DNA from 3 places in the Rhizobium sp. WW22 genome. Region 3 is predicted to be linked to each of the others. Evidence: predicted binding sites of a transcription regulator. Region 3 holds the regulator's gene; each other region holds the start of a gene.
The links. Region 3 encodes PhoB, which activates phosphate uptake and scavenging genes when phosphate is short. Its sites were predicted from a motif close to TGTCATNNANCTGTCAT; they were not measured.

Region 1 (4,706 bases), 680 kb from region 3:
AGGTCTTCGGTCTGCCGAAGGATGCATTGCCGAATGCCGAGGCGCTTCATCGCAAGCGGCTTTCGGGCGAGCATCTCTAGCAGCAACAACGTTGCGTTGCGAACATTGGCAGCGGCCAGGTGCATCAACACCTGGCCGCTGCTTTTATACGGCATGAAAATAGTATAAGCGTCCCCCGACCCCATAGCCTTCGTGCAATGGCCATGTCTTGGCTGTGAAGGCTTGCCAGTCGGCTGTGCAAACGCTGCCACGCCCGGCTGCCCAATTATTCGCCGGAGACGGACATGGCAGGCCAGAAGAAAACCATATCGGCGGATTCCAGCAATCCATTGAACACAATCGTCAATCTCTGGCCCTATATGTGGCCGAGCGGGCGCATGGATCTGAAGATGCGGGTGGTCTGGGCGACCGTCTTCCTGCTAGTCTCGAAATTCTTCCTGCTGCTGGTCCCCTACTTCTTCAAATGGTCCGTCGACGCGCTGAACGGCAAGCTCGACATGCAGGGCATTCTGCCTGCCTTTTTGGTCGGCGCTGTCGCCTTGATCATCGCCACGAACGCGACGCGCCTGATCCAGCTCGGCCTCAACCAGCTGCGCGACGCGCTGTTTGCGAGTGTCGGTCAGTATGCGGTGCGCCAGCTCGCCTACAGGACCTTCGTGCACATGCACGAGCTCTCGCTGCGTTTCCATTTGGAGCGCAAGACCGGCGGCCTCTCGCGCATCATCGAGCGCGGCACCAAGGGCATCGAGACGATTGTCCGCTTCACGATCCTCAACACGTTTCCGACCTTCATCGAATTCCTGTTGACCGCGATCATCTTCTGGCGCGGCTACGGCTTTTCCTATCTTGCAGTCACGGCCGTCACGGTCTGGCTCTATATCTGGTTCACCGTCAAGGCGAGCGACTGGCGCATCTCCATCCGCCGGACGATGAACAACAGCGATACCGACGCCAACACCAAGGCGATCGATTCGCTGTTAAACTTCGAGACGGTCAAATATTTCGGCAACGAGGAGATGGAAGCCAAACGCTTCGATCAATCGATGGAGCGGTATGAAAAGGCAGCCACCAGCGTCTGGACGTCACTCGGGTGGCTGAACTTCGGTCAAGGCTTGATCTTCGGCCTCGGCACGACGGTGATGCTAGTCATGTCCGGCTTGTCGGTCCTGAACGGCCAACACACGGTCGGTGACTTCGTCTTTATCAATGCTATGCTGCTGCAGCTTTCCGTGCCGCTCAACTTCATCGGCTTCGTCTATCGCGAAATACGCCAGGGCCTGACCGATATCGAGGAGATGTTCGATCTGCTCGAGGTTAAGCCCGAGGTGGTCGATGCGCCTGACGCCAAGGAACTTGTCATCGGTAGTGGCGCGATCGCGTTCAAGGACGTGCATTTCGCCTATGATCCGGCCCGGCCGATCCTGAAGGGCATTTCTTTCGAAGTTCCGGCAGGCAAGACCGTCGCTGTCGTCGGGCCTTCAGGCGCCGGAAAATCAACGTTGTCGCGCCTGCTTTATCGTTTCTACGATGTGCAGAGCGGTACGATTACCATCGACGGCCAGGATCTGCGAACCGTCACGCAGAAGAGCCTGCGTAAGGTCATCGGCATGGTGCCGCAGGATACCGTGCTTTTCAACGACACCATCGCCTACAACGTCCGCTATGGCCGGCCGGGCGCAAGCGAGGCGGAAGTGACGGCGGCCGCGGAGATCGCGCAGATCGGCGATTTCATCCGTCAACTGCCGGAAGGCTTCGAGACCAAGGTTGGCGAACGCGGTCTCAAATTGTCTGGCGGCGAGAAGCAGCGCGTGGCGATCGCGCGCACCGTTCTTAAATCGCCGCCCGTTCTGATCCTCGACGAGGCGACCTCTGCGCTCGATACGACGACCGAACGCGAAATACAGGCCGCCCTCGACGTCGTCTCCAAGAACCGCACGACGCTTGTCATCGCTCACCGCCTGTCGACCGTTATAGGCGCAGACGAGATCATCGTGCTGAAAAGCGGCGTCATCGCCGAGCGCGGCACACATGCCGAGCTGCTGGCACGGAACGGGCTTTATGCGTCCATGTGGAACCGCCAGCGCGAGGCGACGCAGGCCGAGGAGCATCTGAAGCAGGTGCGCGAGAACGACGACCTGGGCGTTATCGACCGCCTGGCGCCGGCAAGGTGAAAAACTGCGGATGCATTGAATCCTTTCCCCATGGCAGCACCGAGGCGTAGCGGTTATGCACCGATTTTTGTCACGAGACTGAGATGACAGCTTGCTAGGTACGAGGGTCTTTTGAAGGGAGCCCCCAAATGCGTACTTTTGCCAAAGCTTTAAGCCTGTTGCTCGTCGTCGGCCTGGCCTCGCCGGTTTTCGCCGAAGATGCCAAGCCTTTCGCCGATGCCAAGGAGATCAACCTTCTCGATCTGCTGCCGCCGCCACCCGCCAATGATTCCGCGCAGATGAAGGCGGAGCTCGGCGAAATCCTGACGATCCAGGTGACCCGCACGCCGGAAATGGCGGCTCGCGCCGTGGCCGATGCCGAAGAGAACGTCTGGCGCTTCTCCGACGTCATCGACAATCCGAAATTCACCAAGGAAAACCTGCCGAAGTTTTCGGCCTTCTTCGATCGCGTCGTCGAGACCGAAGGCGCCGTCGTCGATCCCGCCAAGGATGTCTGGAAGCGCCCGCGCCCGCATCTCTACAGCGACCTCGTCAAGCCGATCGTTCCGCTCTCCAAGTCCGGCTCGTATCCGTCCGGCCATGCCACTGTCGGCACGCTGATGGGCATCGTGCTCGCGAATATGGTGCCGGAAAAGCGCGCCGCCATCATGGCGCGTGCCTGGGAATACGGCCATAATCGCATCGTCGGCGGCATCCACTACGCCTCCGATATCGAAGCCGCCCATATTGCGGGTACCGTCATCGCCGAAACCATCATGACGCATGACGATTACAAGACCGAGTATGAAGGCGCCAAGGCGGAACTCCGCGCTGCTCTCGGCCTCTGATTTCCGATCGGCCGACGCAGAACATAGGAGGCCGCCGTCATCGGCGGCTTTTTCATTGCGTCCCACACGGGTTTCCATGGGCTACGCTTTTCAAGTCCGGGGAACGTTGGCATCTTGCTCGACACGGATTGCGTTGAGGACGAGTGTGCGAAAGCATTGCCCATGACAGAGTTTGCCTGTAGTCACGCTCGACTGGTATTCAGAGCAAGACCGCTTATCTTGTTCTCATTCTTTTGACTGGCATGATCTTGACGGAGAACCGGAGCCTGGTTCCTGGCGGGAATGCCCTAACGGAGTAGGCCATAGATGAGCTTGATGAACAGCGTACGCAACGTCATCGTTCCCGTACACAAGGAGGGCTATCCCTTCGTTGCAGGCTTCTTCGTCGCGTCGCTGGTGCTCGGTTGGATCTTCAAGCCGCTCTTCTGGATCGGCCTGATCCTGACGCTGTGGTGCGCCTATTTCTTCCGCGATCCCGAACGCCTGACGCCCCAGGACGATGATCTGGCGATATCGCCGGCAGACGGCAAGGTTTCGAGCGTGCAGATGGTGACGCCACCGGCTGAGCTCAACCTCGGCAGCCAGCCGATGCTGCGTATCTCGATCTTCATGAACGTCTTCGATTGCCATGTGAACCGTTCGCCTATGCGCGGCCGCATCACCAACGTCGCCTATCGCCAGGGCAGCTTCCTCAACGCTGAACTGGACAAGGCCAGCGAACAGAACGAGCGCAACGGCCTCGTGATCGAAACAAAGCATGGCGAAATCGGCGTCGTGCAGATTGCCGGCCTCGTTGCCAGGCGCATTCTTTGTTTCGTTCATCCGAACGAGCCGCTGGATGCCGGCGAGCGCATCGGCCTCATCCGCTTCGGCTCGCGCCTCGATGTCTTCCTGCCGGAAGGTGCTTCGTCGCGCGTTGCCGTCGGCCAGCGGGCGATCGCCGGCGAAACCGTTATTGCCGAATTCGGCTCGGCCAAGGGCGCAACCCTTAGCCGCCGCAGCTGAATCCGAGAGTATTTCCCCCCTAAATTGAGGTACGGAAATACTCTACACCATTGCTTTCACGCAATTCCGGACACAAAACTGCTTCGCGCTTTTGCTGGAATTGCTCTAGGAACACGAGCGAGATGAAGACGCCTTTTCCGCCTTTCGAGCCACACGGGCCCAACGACGAAGCACGCGGACCGCGTCTCCGGGAAATTCCGTTGCGGCTGATCGTGCCGAACATGATCACCGTGCTGGCGATCTGCTCGGGCCTGACAGGCATTCGCCTCGCTTTCGAAAACCGCTACGAGCTCGCCGTCGTGGCCGTGCTGGTCGCCGCTTTCCTCGACGGTATCGACGGGCGCGTCGCGCGGCTGATGAAGGCCACCTCGAAGTTCGGCGCGCAGATGGATTCGCTCGCCGACATCGTCAACTTCGGCGTTGCCCCGGCGCTCGTCGTCTACGTCTTCCTTCTCGATCAGGCCCGTTCGCTCGGCTGGATCGCCGCGTTGATCTACACGATCGCCGCCGGCCTGCGGCTCGCCCGCTTCAACGTCATGGCCGAGCGCGAGCACAAGGCCTCCTGGCAGTCGGAATATTTCGTCGGCGTACCCGCGCCTGCCGGCGCCATGCTGGTGCTGCTGCCTGTTTATCTCGGCTTTCTCGGCGTGACGCCGGACCGCACCTTCGCCTTATGGGGCGCTGCCTACACCGTCCTCATCGG
Region 2 (4,706 bases), on a different replicon from region 3:
GGAGCCAGCCTCACCCTCAAGCCTTGCGAAATGTCCTCGTCGAAAGTCGTGGATTTCGTGCTGGGTTTCAGGCCAGCTCAAACGCAGCCGGTATAAGCCCCCTTTGCTTCAGCGGGTGGAGAGCGGCGGCGGAGGCGGCTGCGTGGTTGAGCCGGGACCGAGCGAGCGCTGGACCATCACGGTGTCGGCCCAGCGGCCGTAACGATAGGCAACCGCCGGCAGAAGGCCGACGCGAACGAAGCCGAAGCGCTCGTGCAAGGCCAGCGACGCCGCGTTGTCGGCATCGATATAGCCGATCATCTGCCGGAAACCGGCCGCGGCACAGGCGTCGATCAGTCCGCGCATGAGCAGGCTCCCGACGCCTTGGCCAACATGGTCGTGATGCACATAGATCGAATGCTTGACGGTATAGCGATAGGCCGGACGCTTGCGGAACAGCACCACATAGGCATAGCCGACGACCTTCTCACCCTCGATCGCAACGACATGCGGGAAGCGTTTGTCCTTCAAATTCTTGCGCCGTTCGCGCAGATCGTCCGGCTGCGGCGTATCGCTATCATCAACTCCAGCCTCGACGCCGCGGTGAATATGGCGGCGATAGATTGCCAGCATGGCATCGACGTCGCTCTCCCGGGACGGGCGAACGATGATTGTTTTATCCTGCTTCATGTCCGAACCTGAATTCCAAGCCTATTCCGCGACGACGTAGGTATAGAGCCGGATTTTGCCGGCTGCATCAATCTCGCGATAGAGGCCCTGGATCTCCACCTCGAAACCGGGGAAGGTATTGAAGCAGGTTTCAAACATCTTGAGATAGTCGATCATGGGCTTTGCCTGCTCCGTCAGGCGCTCGCCCGGCACGATGGTCGCGATACCCGGAGGATAGACGACGAAGGGCGTCGTTGCGATGCGGCCGGCAATGGCGTCGATCGGCAGATAGTCGACATCGTTGCGAACAAGGCAACGTGCAGCATCATGCGGCGACATGGCGATCGGCGGCAGGTGTTCGGCGGAAAACTGCTTTGTCTGCAGCGCGCTGACATCGGCCTGGCGGAAGAAATTGTGCATCTCCGCGCAGAGATCGCGCAGCCGCACCCCTGCATAGCGGCCGGGACGGCGGCGATAGAATTCCGGAATTGCCTCTTCCAGCAGCGCATTGTCGTCATGAAGCTTCTTGAAGGCGACAAGGCCGCTGATCAACGTACCGGCCTTGCTGGCTTCGACACCGGGGGTGAGGAGGAAGAGCAGCGAATTGAGATCGTTCTTTTCCGCGACGATACGGTTTTCGCGCAGATATTGCGCGACCACCGGCGCCGGTATGCCGTGTTCCGTGTATTTCCCCGTTCGGCGATCAAAGCCCGGTGTCAGCAGGGTAAGCTTGTTCGGGTCCGTCATGGCAAAACCCGGTTCCATGCCGGAAAAGCCGTGCCATGCCGCATCGGGCGTCAGGTGCCAGAAGGCGGGATTGGTGGCGAGTTGGTCGGTCGCGACGCTTTCCCACGACACGTCATGCACTGCGCCTGGGCTCGATACATCCGGGATCGCAACGCGGTCTGGCACGAAAGGCTCGAAGAACCAACGGCGTTCGGGACGATGCTCCTTCTCCTCGAATTCGCGACGCACGGCGCGGATTTTCTTGCGCAGCTCGATGCCGAGGCGGATCGTGTCGTCCCAAAGCACTTCGCCCGAGCGCCCCTTCATCATTTGCGCGCCCACGTCGAGCGAGGCGAAGAGCGGATAGAAGGGCGATGTCGAGGCGTGCTGCATGAAGCTTTCGTTGAAGCGTCGGTGCTCCACGCGGCGCTTCTGGCCGGTGATGTGCCTATCCTTCATGTGGATCTGGGAAGCCTGTGAGAAGCTTGCCAGCTGCTTATGGGTGGATTGCGTGGCGATGATGCCCGGCGCATCCGGGCCGAGGTCGGAAAGACCCATGGCAAAGCGCCCGGCATAAAGCGGATGGAACTTCATGAAGCCCGCCCAGGCCTCGTCGAAGAGGATGTAGTCGCAGAGATGCCCGATGCGCTTGAGGATCATCTCGGCGTTGTGGATGGTGCCGTCATAGGTGCACTGTTCCACGACCGCGACGCGGAACGGGCGAGGCTTCTTGTAGGCTTCCGGATCTTTCACCAGCGGATGGGTGCGGATGCGCTCGCGCAGCGCCTCCTCGTCCATTTCAGCGAAATCCATGGGACCGATCAAGCCATAGAGATTGCGTCTGGTCGGCAGATAGACCGGAATGCCGCCCGAGATCATCAGGGCGCCGTGATGGGCGGCCTTGTGGTTGTTGCGGTCGAACAGCACGAGGTCGCCATCGGTGACGAGCGCTGAGAGCGCGACCTTGTTTGACGTGGAGGTGCCGTTCAACACGAAATAGGTCTTCTCGGCGCCGAAGATCTTGGCTGCTTCCTTTTGCGCGGCAAGCGCCGGCCCTTCGTGGGTTAGGAGGTCACCGAGGTCGAGCACGGAATTGTCGAGGTCGTCGCGGAAGACCGCCTCGCCCAGATGCTCCATGAAGACGCGGCCGATGGGGCTGCGGCTGTAGAAGATGCCGCCGTTGTGACCGGGGCAGGTCCAGAGGTGATTGCCTTCCTCGGCATAATCGACCAGCGCACCGAAGAAAGGCGTCTTCAGCGTTTCGGCATATTGCTTGAGACGGCTGATGAGGCTCTTGGCGATAAAGGCGGGCGTTTCTTCCGACAAGAAAACATAGCCGTCGATAAAATCGAGGACTTCGACCGGCACATCTTCGAAGCGTTTGCGCCGGATCAGCAGGATAATGGGGAATTCGAGGCCGCGGCGGCGCATGAGGTTGATGAGGGAGGCCGTCTTGCCTTCAAGACCCTTCTTGCCCCAGTCGACCAACATGCAGCCGATGGCAGCATCGGTCTGTACGGCGATCTCGGCGTCTTCGAGATTGCGCGCACGCACCACCTCGAAACCGGAGCGTTCGATCTCCTCGACGATCTGATTGTAGCGGGCACCCTCCAGATCCTCATTGTCAAAGGTTGGCGTCGCGAACAGAAAGTTGAAACGTCTGAAATAATCCATCTGGGTACCCGCTCCTAATTTGGCATGAGGTGTCGGCGTATTTCATGACATGGATGTGACAGAATAGAGGACGTCCACTGCGGTTCGGATGTTCTCCTAAATCGGCAATATTACCGTTTGGCCGGTGACCTCAGTTTCGGCTTGTAGCCAGAAGCGGTCTGATGTCCCGGGTGGTTCCGTCGGTCAGCCCGAGATCGGTGACGTGCGGGCCGGGATTGCAGGCAAGGCTTGCTCCGACGACTGCCTTGAAGGTGCGAATGGGCGGCATCCAGTCGGCGATCGCATCGGCTGCCGCGCGCAGCTTGGCGAAATCATCGGCCACGTCCTTTGCGGGCGCATCCGACAGCAAGCCGCAGACGGGTAGGGGAAGCACAGCGGTGACTTTGCCATCGGCCGCCGTTGCCATGCCGCCGCCAGCCTCGATGGCGGCGTTAGCCGCCGCAGCCATATCCGCCGGATCGCGGCCGAAGACCGTGAGATTATGGCTGTCATGCGATATCGTCGTTGCTAGCGCACCGCGCCAATGGCCCCAGTCCTCCAGGATGCCAATGACGGGCGTCGGCTCTTTTCTGCCATGGCGGTGGATGACGGCCATCAGGAGCATGTGATCAGGCAGAATGAGCTTGCCGTCTTCGACTTTGACGACCGCCTCTCCCCATTTTGTAAACCGCGGGCTGACGACGGTGTTGACACGAGCTTCGGTCATGCCAGGCAGAGTGATGGTGAAGTCGGCTGCAGAAAGCCTTCCGAGTTTTACGGTGTCGCAATAGGCATCCGAGGACACGCTCTTGCGGCTTCCAATAAGATTGCCGTCTCTGGCAACTTCACGCCCCGATGCATAGACGCGGTCGACCACGATCCTTTCCAGATCGGAGAGGATGACGATGTCGGCGCGGCGGCCGGGCGCGACCAACCCCAGATCATAACGGTTCAACCACATGGCGGCGTTGAGCGTGGCGGCGCGGACGGCATCGACCGGCTTCATGCCATAGCCTATGAGGCGCCTCAGGACTGATGACATCGCGCCGTCATTCACGAGGTCGTCGGGGAAGACGTCATCGGTGCAGATTGTCAGCGTTTGCGGCATATGCGGCAGCTCTTTCAGCGCCTCTATGACGCCGGGCAGGACATAATCATGGGAGCCGCGCAGTTCGACGGTAAAGCCGGCCCGCAATTTCGCAAGCAAGTCCTCGCCCGAGGTGAGCTCGTGATCGGATTGGATCCCCGCGGTCGCAAAGGCCTGCAATTCCGCGCCTTCGAGGCCGCGAGCATGACCGCAAACGCGCTTGCCGCTCGCAAGTCCGGCCTCGAGGACGCCGCGCATTGGTTCGCTTCGCTCAAGGACCCCTCGCATGTTCATTACTTCGGCGACGCCGGAAATCTCCGGCCAGCTCAGCATGGTCGCCATTTCGCCGGACCGGAACTCCGCGCCGGCAAGTTCCAGGCCGGGCGCTGAAGGCACGCAGGACGGCGCCAGGGTCAGGAAGCGCAGCGGCAATTGCCGTGTCTCCTCGAGCGCCCAGCGAATGCCGTCGAGGCCAGCGACATTGCCGATTTCATGCGGGTCCCAGCAGACCGTCGTCGTGCCCTGGGGAACGACCGCTTCGGCATATCGCCTCGGCGTCACCATCGAGCTTTCGACGTGCATATGCGTGTCG
Region 3 (4,706 bases):
CGAGACATCGCGCACATGCTGCAGGAAGCCTTCGGCAAGCACGATATCGAGAACCGCATTGCCGACTGCCATGGCAAGCGGATTGCCGCCATAGGTCGAGCCATGCGTGCCGGCCTTCATGCCGGAAGCGGCTTCCGCCGTCGCAAGGCACGCACCGAGCGGGAAACCGCCGCCGATACCCTTGGCGACCGCCATGATGTCAGGCTTGATACCGGACCATTCATGGGCAAAGAGCTTGCCGGTACGGCCGACACCACACTGTACTTCGTCGAGGATCAAAAGCAGGCCGTGCTCATCGCAGATCTCCCGCAGCCCGCGCAGGAATTCGTTTGTCGCCGGGCGGATACCGCCCTCGCCCTGCACCGGCTCTATCAGGATAGCGCCCGTCGCATCGGTAATGGCGGCGCGGACGGCGTCGAGATCACCGAAGGGCACCTGGTCGAAGCCCGGTGCCTTCGGGCCGAAACCTTCGATATATTTTTCCTGGCCACCGGCGGCGATCGTTGCGATGGTGCGGCCGTGGAAGGCGCCTTCGAAGGTGATGATATGGAACTTCTCGGGATGCCCCTTGGCGAATTGATAGCGCCGCGCAGTCTTGATGGCGCACTCCAGCGCCTCCGCGCCCGAATTGGTGAAGAACACCTTGTCGGCGAAGGTCACTTCCGTCAGCCGCTTCGACAGCTTCTCCTGGCCGGGCACCTCATAGAGGTTGGACAGGTGCCAGACCTTGTCGGCCTGCGCCTTCAGCTCGGCGACAAGATGGGGATGAGCATGACCGAGCGAATTGACCGCGACGCCGGCTGCGAAATCGAGGTAGCGTTCGCCATTCTCAGTGACCAGCCAGACGCCCTCACCTCGCTCGAACCGCAGCGGAGCGCGCAAGTAGGTGTCGTAAAGCGGCGTGGTCTCGGCCATGGCCATATCTCCTGATCACAACTTTAAGGACCGATCGCTTCCATTTGATGAAACGGGTCCGAAAAAATCAAAAATGCCGCCTTGCGGCGGCTTGGGCACTATTGATGTTTTGCACCGCGATGTCAACAAAACTGCCGTTTTAGCAGGTGCGAGAAAACGCTTGCCGGCAAAAGAGATGCGTCGGGCGGCGCCTATGGCAGAAATGCCACGCCCGGACAGCAAGTTGGGGAAAACCTCGAAATCGATTCCTCAAGATTCCCGCGACTCTTGTCACGGAGTCAGCCTCACACTAGGTTAAAAACCAATTGCTAGACTGCATGCGGCGGAACTAGTCACCACAATTTTAGAGCGTTTCGCGCCTCGATACCATGCGAGGCAATGGTGAGGGATTCTGCCATCGGAAACGCGACAGCGGAGACAGGGCATGAATTGGACAGACGAACGCGTCGAGAAGCTGAAAAAGCTATGGTCCGAAGGATTGAGCGCCAGCCAGATCGCTGCGCAGCTCGGTGGCGTGAGCCGTAATGCCGTCATCGGCAAGGTGCATCGCCTGAACCTCCCCGGCCGAGCGAAGGCGGGCGGCGCGACAACCGCAGCGCGCACGCCGAAGCGCAGCGCAGCGGCACCTCGCGCTGCGACCTACGGATCGCGCGTTGCTACCCGCACGGTGGTTGCCCGCCAGCAGGGCGCAACCATGCTGAAGGAAGAGATCGAGATCGATTCCGTCAACGAAATCCAGTATCGCCCGGCATCGAACGTCGTCGTTCCGATTTCCCGCCGCCTCGGCCTGACGGAACTGACGGAGCGCACCTGCAAGTGGCCGGTCGGCGATCCGCTGAAGGACGATTTCCATTTCTGCGGCAATGAGAGCCCAGATTCATCGCCTTACTGCACCTACCATCAGCGCCTGGCCTACCAGCCGGTGCATGAACGGCGTAGGCCGGCCCAGCCGCGTGGCTGAGAAGCTTGATGACTGAGATAAAGAAACGGGCCCTTGAGGCCCGTTTTCTGTTTCCGCCGCTATGTTGATGCCTGATCGGGTATCCCCGCTCAGGCCTCCATGGAGTAGCCCGCGCCGCGAACGGTGCGAATGACATCCTGCATATTGGAGAAGTTGAGCGCCTTGCGCAGGCGGCCGACATGGACGTCGACCGTGCGTTCGTCGACGTAGATATCGTGACCCCATACGCCGTCGAGCAGCTGCGAACGCGAGAAGACGCGGCCCGGCGAGGACATCAGGAACTCCAGCAGGCGGAATTCCGTCGGCCCCAGCCGCACTTCGCGGCTCTTGCGGTGAACGCGATGGGTTTCGCGGTCCAGCTCGATATCGCCGCAACGCAGCACCGTGGAGAGAACCTCCGGGCGGGCACGCCGCAGCATCGCCTTGACGCGAGCCATCAGCTCCGGCGTCGAGAACGGCTTGACGACATAATCGTCCGCGCCGGTCGAAAGCCCGCGCACGCGCTCGCTTTCCTCGCCGCGGGCCGTCAGCATGATGATCGGCAGGCGCTCAGTCTCCGGCCGCATACGCAGCCGGCGGCAGAGCTCGATGCCCGATACGCCGGGCAGCATCCAGTCGAGGATCAGGAGATCGGGGATGCGCTCCTGGAGACGCAGCTCGGCCTCATCGCCTCTGAGGATCGTGTCGACCTCGAAGCCTTCGGCCTCAAGATTGTAGCGCAGCAGAACGCTGAGCGCTTCCTCGTCTTCTACAACAGCAACTCTCGGAACCATGCGCCTATGGTCTCCTTTCTTCGCTTTCGGATTATTCGGTCACTGCGCCGACGGTATTGGCGGTATCGTCCTTCGGGCGCTCGCCTTCCGGCTGCGCGCCCGTCGCCATGTAATAGATCGTCTCGGCGATGTTGGTGGCATGGTCGCCGATGCGCTCGATGTTCTTGGCGCAGAAGAGAAGATGCGTGCAGGTGGTGATGTTGCGCGGATCTTCCATCATGTAGGTCAGCATCTCGCGAAAGAGCGAGGTGTACATGGCGTCGATTTCCTCGTCGCGTTCGCGGATCGATACGGCCTTGTCCGGCGAGCGGGTCGCGTAGACATCCAGAACTTCCTTGAGCTGGCTCAGCGCCAGTTCGGAGAGATGCTCGATGCCGCGGGCGAGACGGCGCGGGACACCGGTGCCCTGGACGGCGATGACGCGCTTTGCGGTGTTCTTGCCGAGATCGCCGACGCGCTCCAGATCGGATGCAATGCGGATCGAGCCCATGATTTCACGCAGGTCCGCCGCCATCGGCTGACGGCGGGCGATGGTAACGATCGCCTTGTCGCCGACTTCGCGCTCGGCATGGTCGAGAACGACGTCGTCGGAGATGACCTTCTGGGCCAGGGCAGCGTCGCTATTGACCAGCGCGCGTACGCTGTCGCTAACCATCTGCTCTGCCAGGCCGCCCATTTCAGCAATGCGGCGCGTCAGGAACTTCAGGTCTTCGTCATAGGCAGAGAGAATGTGAGTGGAGACCATTTTTCTATCCTCAAGGTGAACTGTGTGAAATGAGCCGCGCGCCTGACATCATCAACCAAAACGGCCCATGATGTAATCCTGCGTGCGGAAATCGTCGGGATTGGTGAACATCTTATCGGTGTCGTTCTCCTCGACCAGGTGGCCGAGATGGAACATTGCGGTACGCTGCGAGACGCGGGCTGCCTGCTGCATGGAATGCGTCACGATGACGATGGTGAAATTCTCCCGCAGCTCGTGGATGAGATCCTCGACCTTGGCGGTCGCGATCGGATCGAGCGCCGAGCACGGCTCGTCCATCAGGATGACCTCCGGACTGACCGCGACGGCGCGGGCGATGCACAGACGCTGCTGCTGACCGCCCGATAGACTCGTGCCGGCATCATGGAGCCGATCCTTGACCTCGCCCCAGAGACCGGCCTTCTGCAGGCTGGTCTCGACGATATGCTCGAGATCGGCCTTTGAGCGATGCAGGCCATGGATGCGCGGGCCGTAGGCGACGTTCTCAAAGATGGACTTTGGGAACGGGTTGGGCTTCTGGAAGACCATGCCGACGCGGGCGCGCAACTCTACCACGTCGATGCTGTCGTCGTAGACATCCTGATCGTCGAGCGTGATCTTGCCGGTGACCCGGCAGGTCTCGATCGTATCGTTCATGCGGTTGAGGCAGCGCAGGAAGGTGGACTTGCCGCAACCGGAAGGGCCGATCAAAGCCGTGACGGTATTGGCGCGGATCTTCAGATTGACGTCGAAGAGCGCCCGCTTGTCGCCGTAGAACACAGAAACGTCCTGGCCGATCATCTTGTAAGGGATCGTGGTCATCTTCTTGGCCAAGGCTCTTTCGCTTGCGGCTTCCGTCATCATGTTCATTTCGTGCGCCCTCCCTTACCAGCGCCGCTCAAAGCGGCGCCGCAGCAGGATGGCGCCGATGTTCATCGCGACGAGGAAGAAGAGAAGCACGATGATGGCGCCGGACGTCCTTTCGACGAAGGCCCGCTCGGCTTCGCTCGCCCACATGTAGATCTGCACCGGCAGCGCCGTCGAAGGATCGAGCGGCGATGCCGGATAGTTGGCGACGAAGGCGACCATGCCGATCAGAAGCAGCGGCGCAGTCTCGCCAAGCGCGTGCGCAAGCCCGAGGATCGTGCCCGTCAGAATGCCGGGCATCGCAAGCGGCAACACGTGATGGAAGACCATCTGCATGCGCGATGCACCAAGACCGAGCGCTGCGCTGCGGATCGACGGCGGCACGGCCCGCAACGCCGAGCGTGTGGCGATAATGATCATCGGCAGCGTCATCAGGCTCAACACGAGA

Region 1: a site for PhoB is predicted at 2,244-2,260, ahead of ACK83U_RS04085 (acid phosphatase). Genes of this name have one in related genera too.
Region 2: a site for PhoB is predicted at 3,093-3,109, ahead of ACK83U_RS27865 (Orn/Lys/Arg decarboxylase N-terminal domain-containing protein). Genes of this name have one in related genera too.

What each region holds. Positions count from the first base shown of each region.
Region 1 is NZ_CP178198.1:802,469-807,174, reverse strand. Features, by position in the region: gene ACK83U_RS04095 (LysM peptidoglycan-binding domain-containing protein) at 1-80, shown strand, start outside; gene ACK83U_RS04090 (ABCB family ABC transporter ATP-binding protein/permease) at 285-2,171, shown strand; gene ACK83U_RS04085 (acid phosphatase) at 2,300-2,998, shown strand; gene ACK83U_RS04080 (phosphatidylserine decarboxylase) at 3,305-4,003, shown strand; gene pssA (CDP-diacylglycerol--serine O-phosphatidyltransferase) at 4,126-4,706, shown strand, end outside.
Region 2 is NZ_CP178199.1:1,922,316-1,927,021, reverse strand. Features, by position in the region: gene ACK83U_RS27875 (hypothetical protein) at 1-96, shown strand, start outside; gene ACK83U_RS27870 (GNAT family N-acetyltransferase) at 109-669, opposite strand; gene ACK83U_RS27865 (Orn/Lys/Arg decarboxylase N-terminal domain-containing protein) at 691-3,048, opposite strand; gene ACK83U_RS27860 (adenine deaminase) at 3,179-4,706, opposite strand, start outside.
Region 3 is NZ_CP178198.1:125,182-129,887, reverse strand. Features, by position in the region: gene ACK83U_RS00670 (aspartate aminotransferase family protein) at 1-915, opposite strand, end outside; gene ACK83U_RS00665 (GcrA family cell cycle regulator) at 1,340-1,876, shown strand; gene phoB (phosphate regulon transcriptional regulator PhoB) at 1,966-2,649, opposite strand; gene phoU (phosphate signaling complex protein PhoU) at 2,681-3,394, opposite strand; gene pstB (phosphate ABC transporter ATP-binding protein PstB) at 3,446-4,261, opposite strand; gene pstA (phosphate ABC transporter permease PstA) at 4,277-4,706, opposite strand, start outside.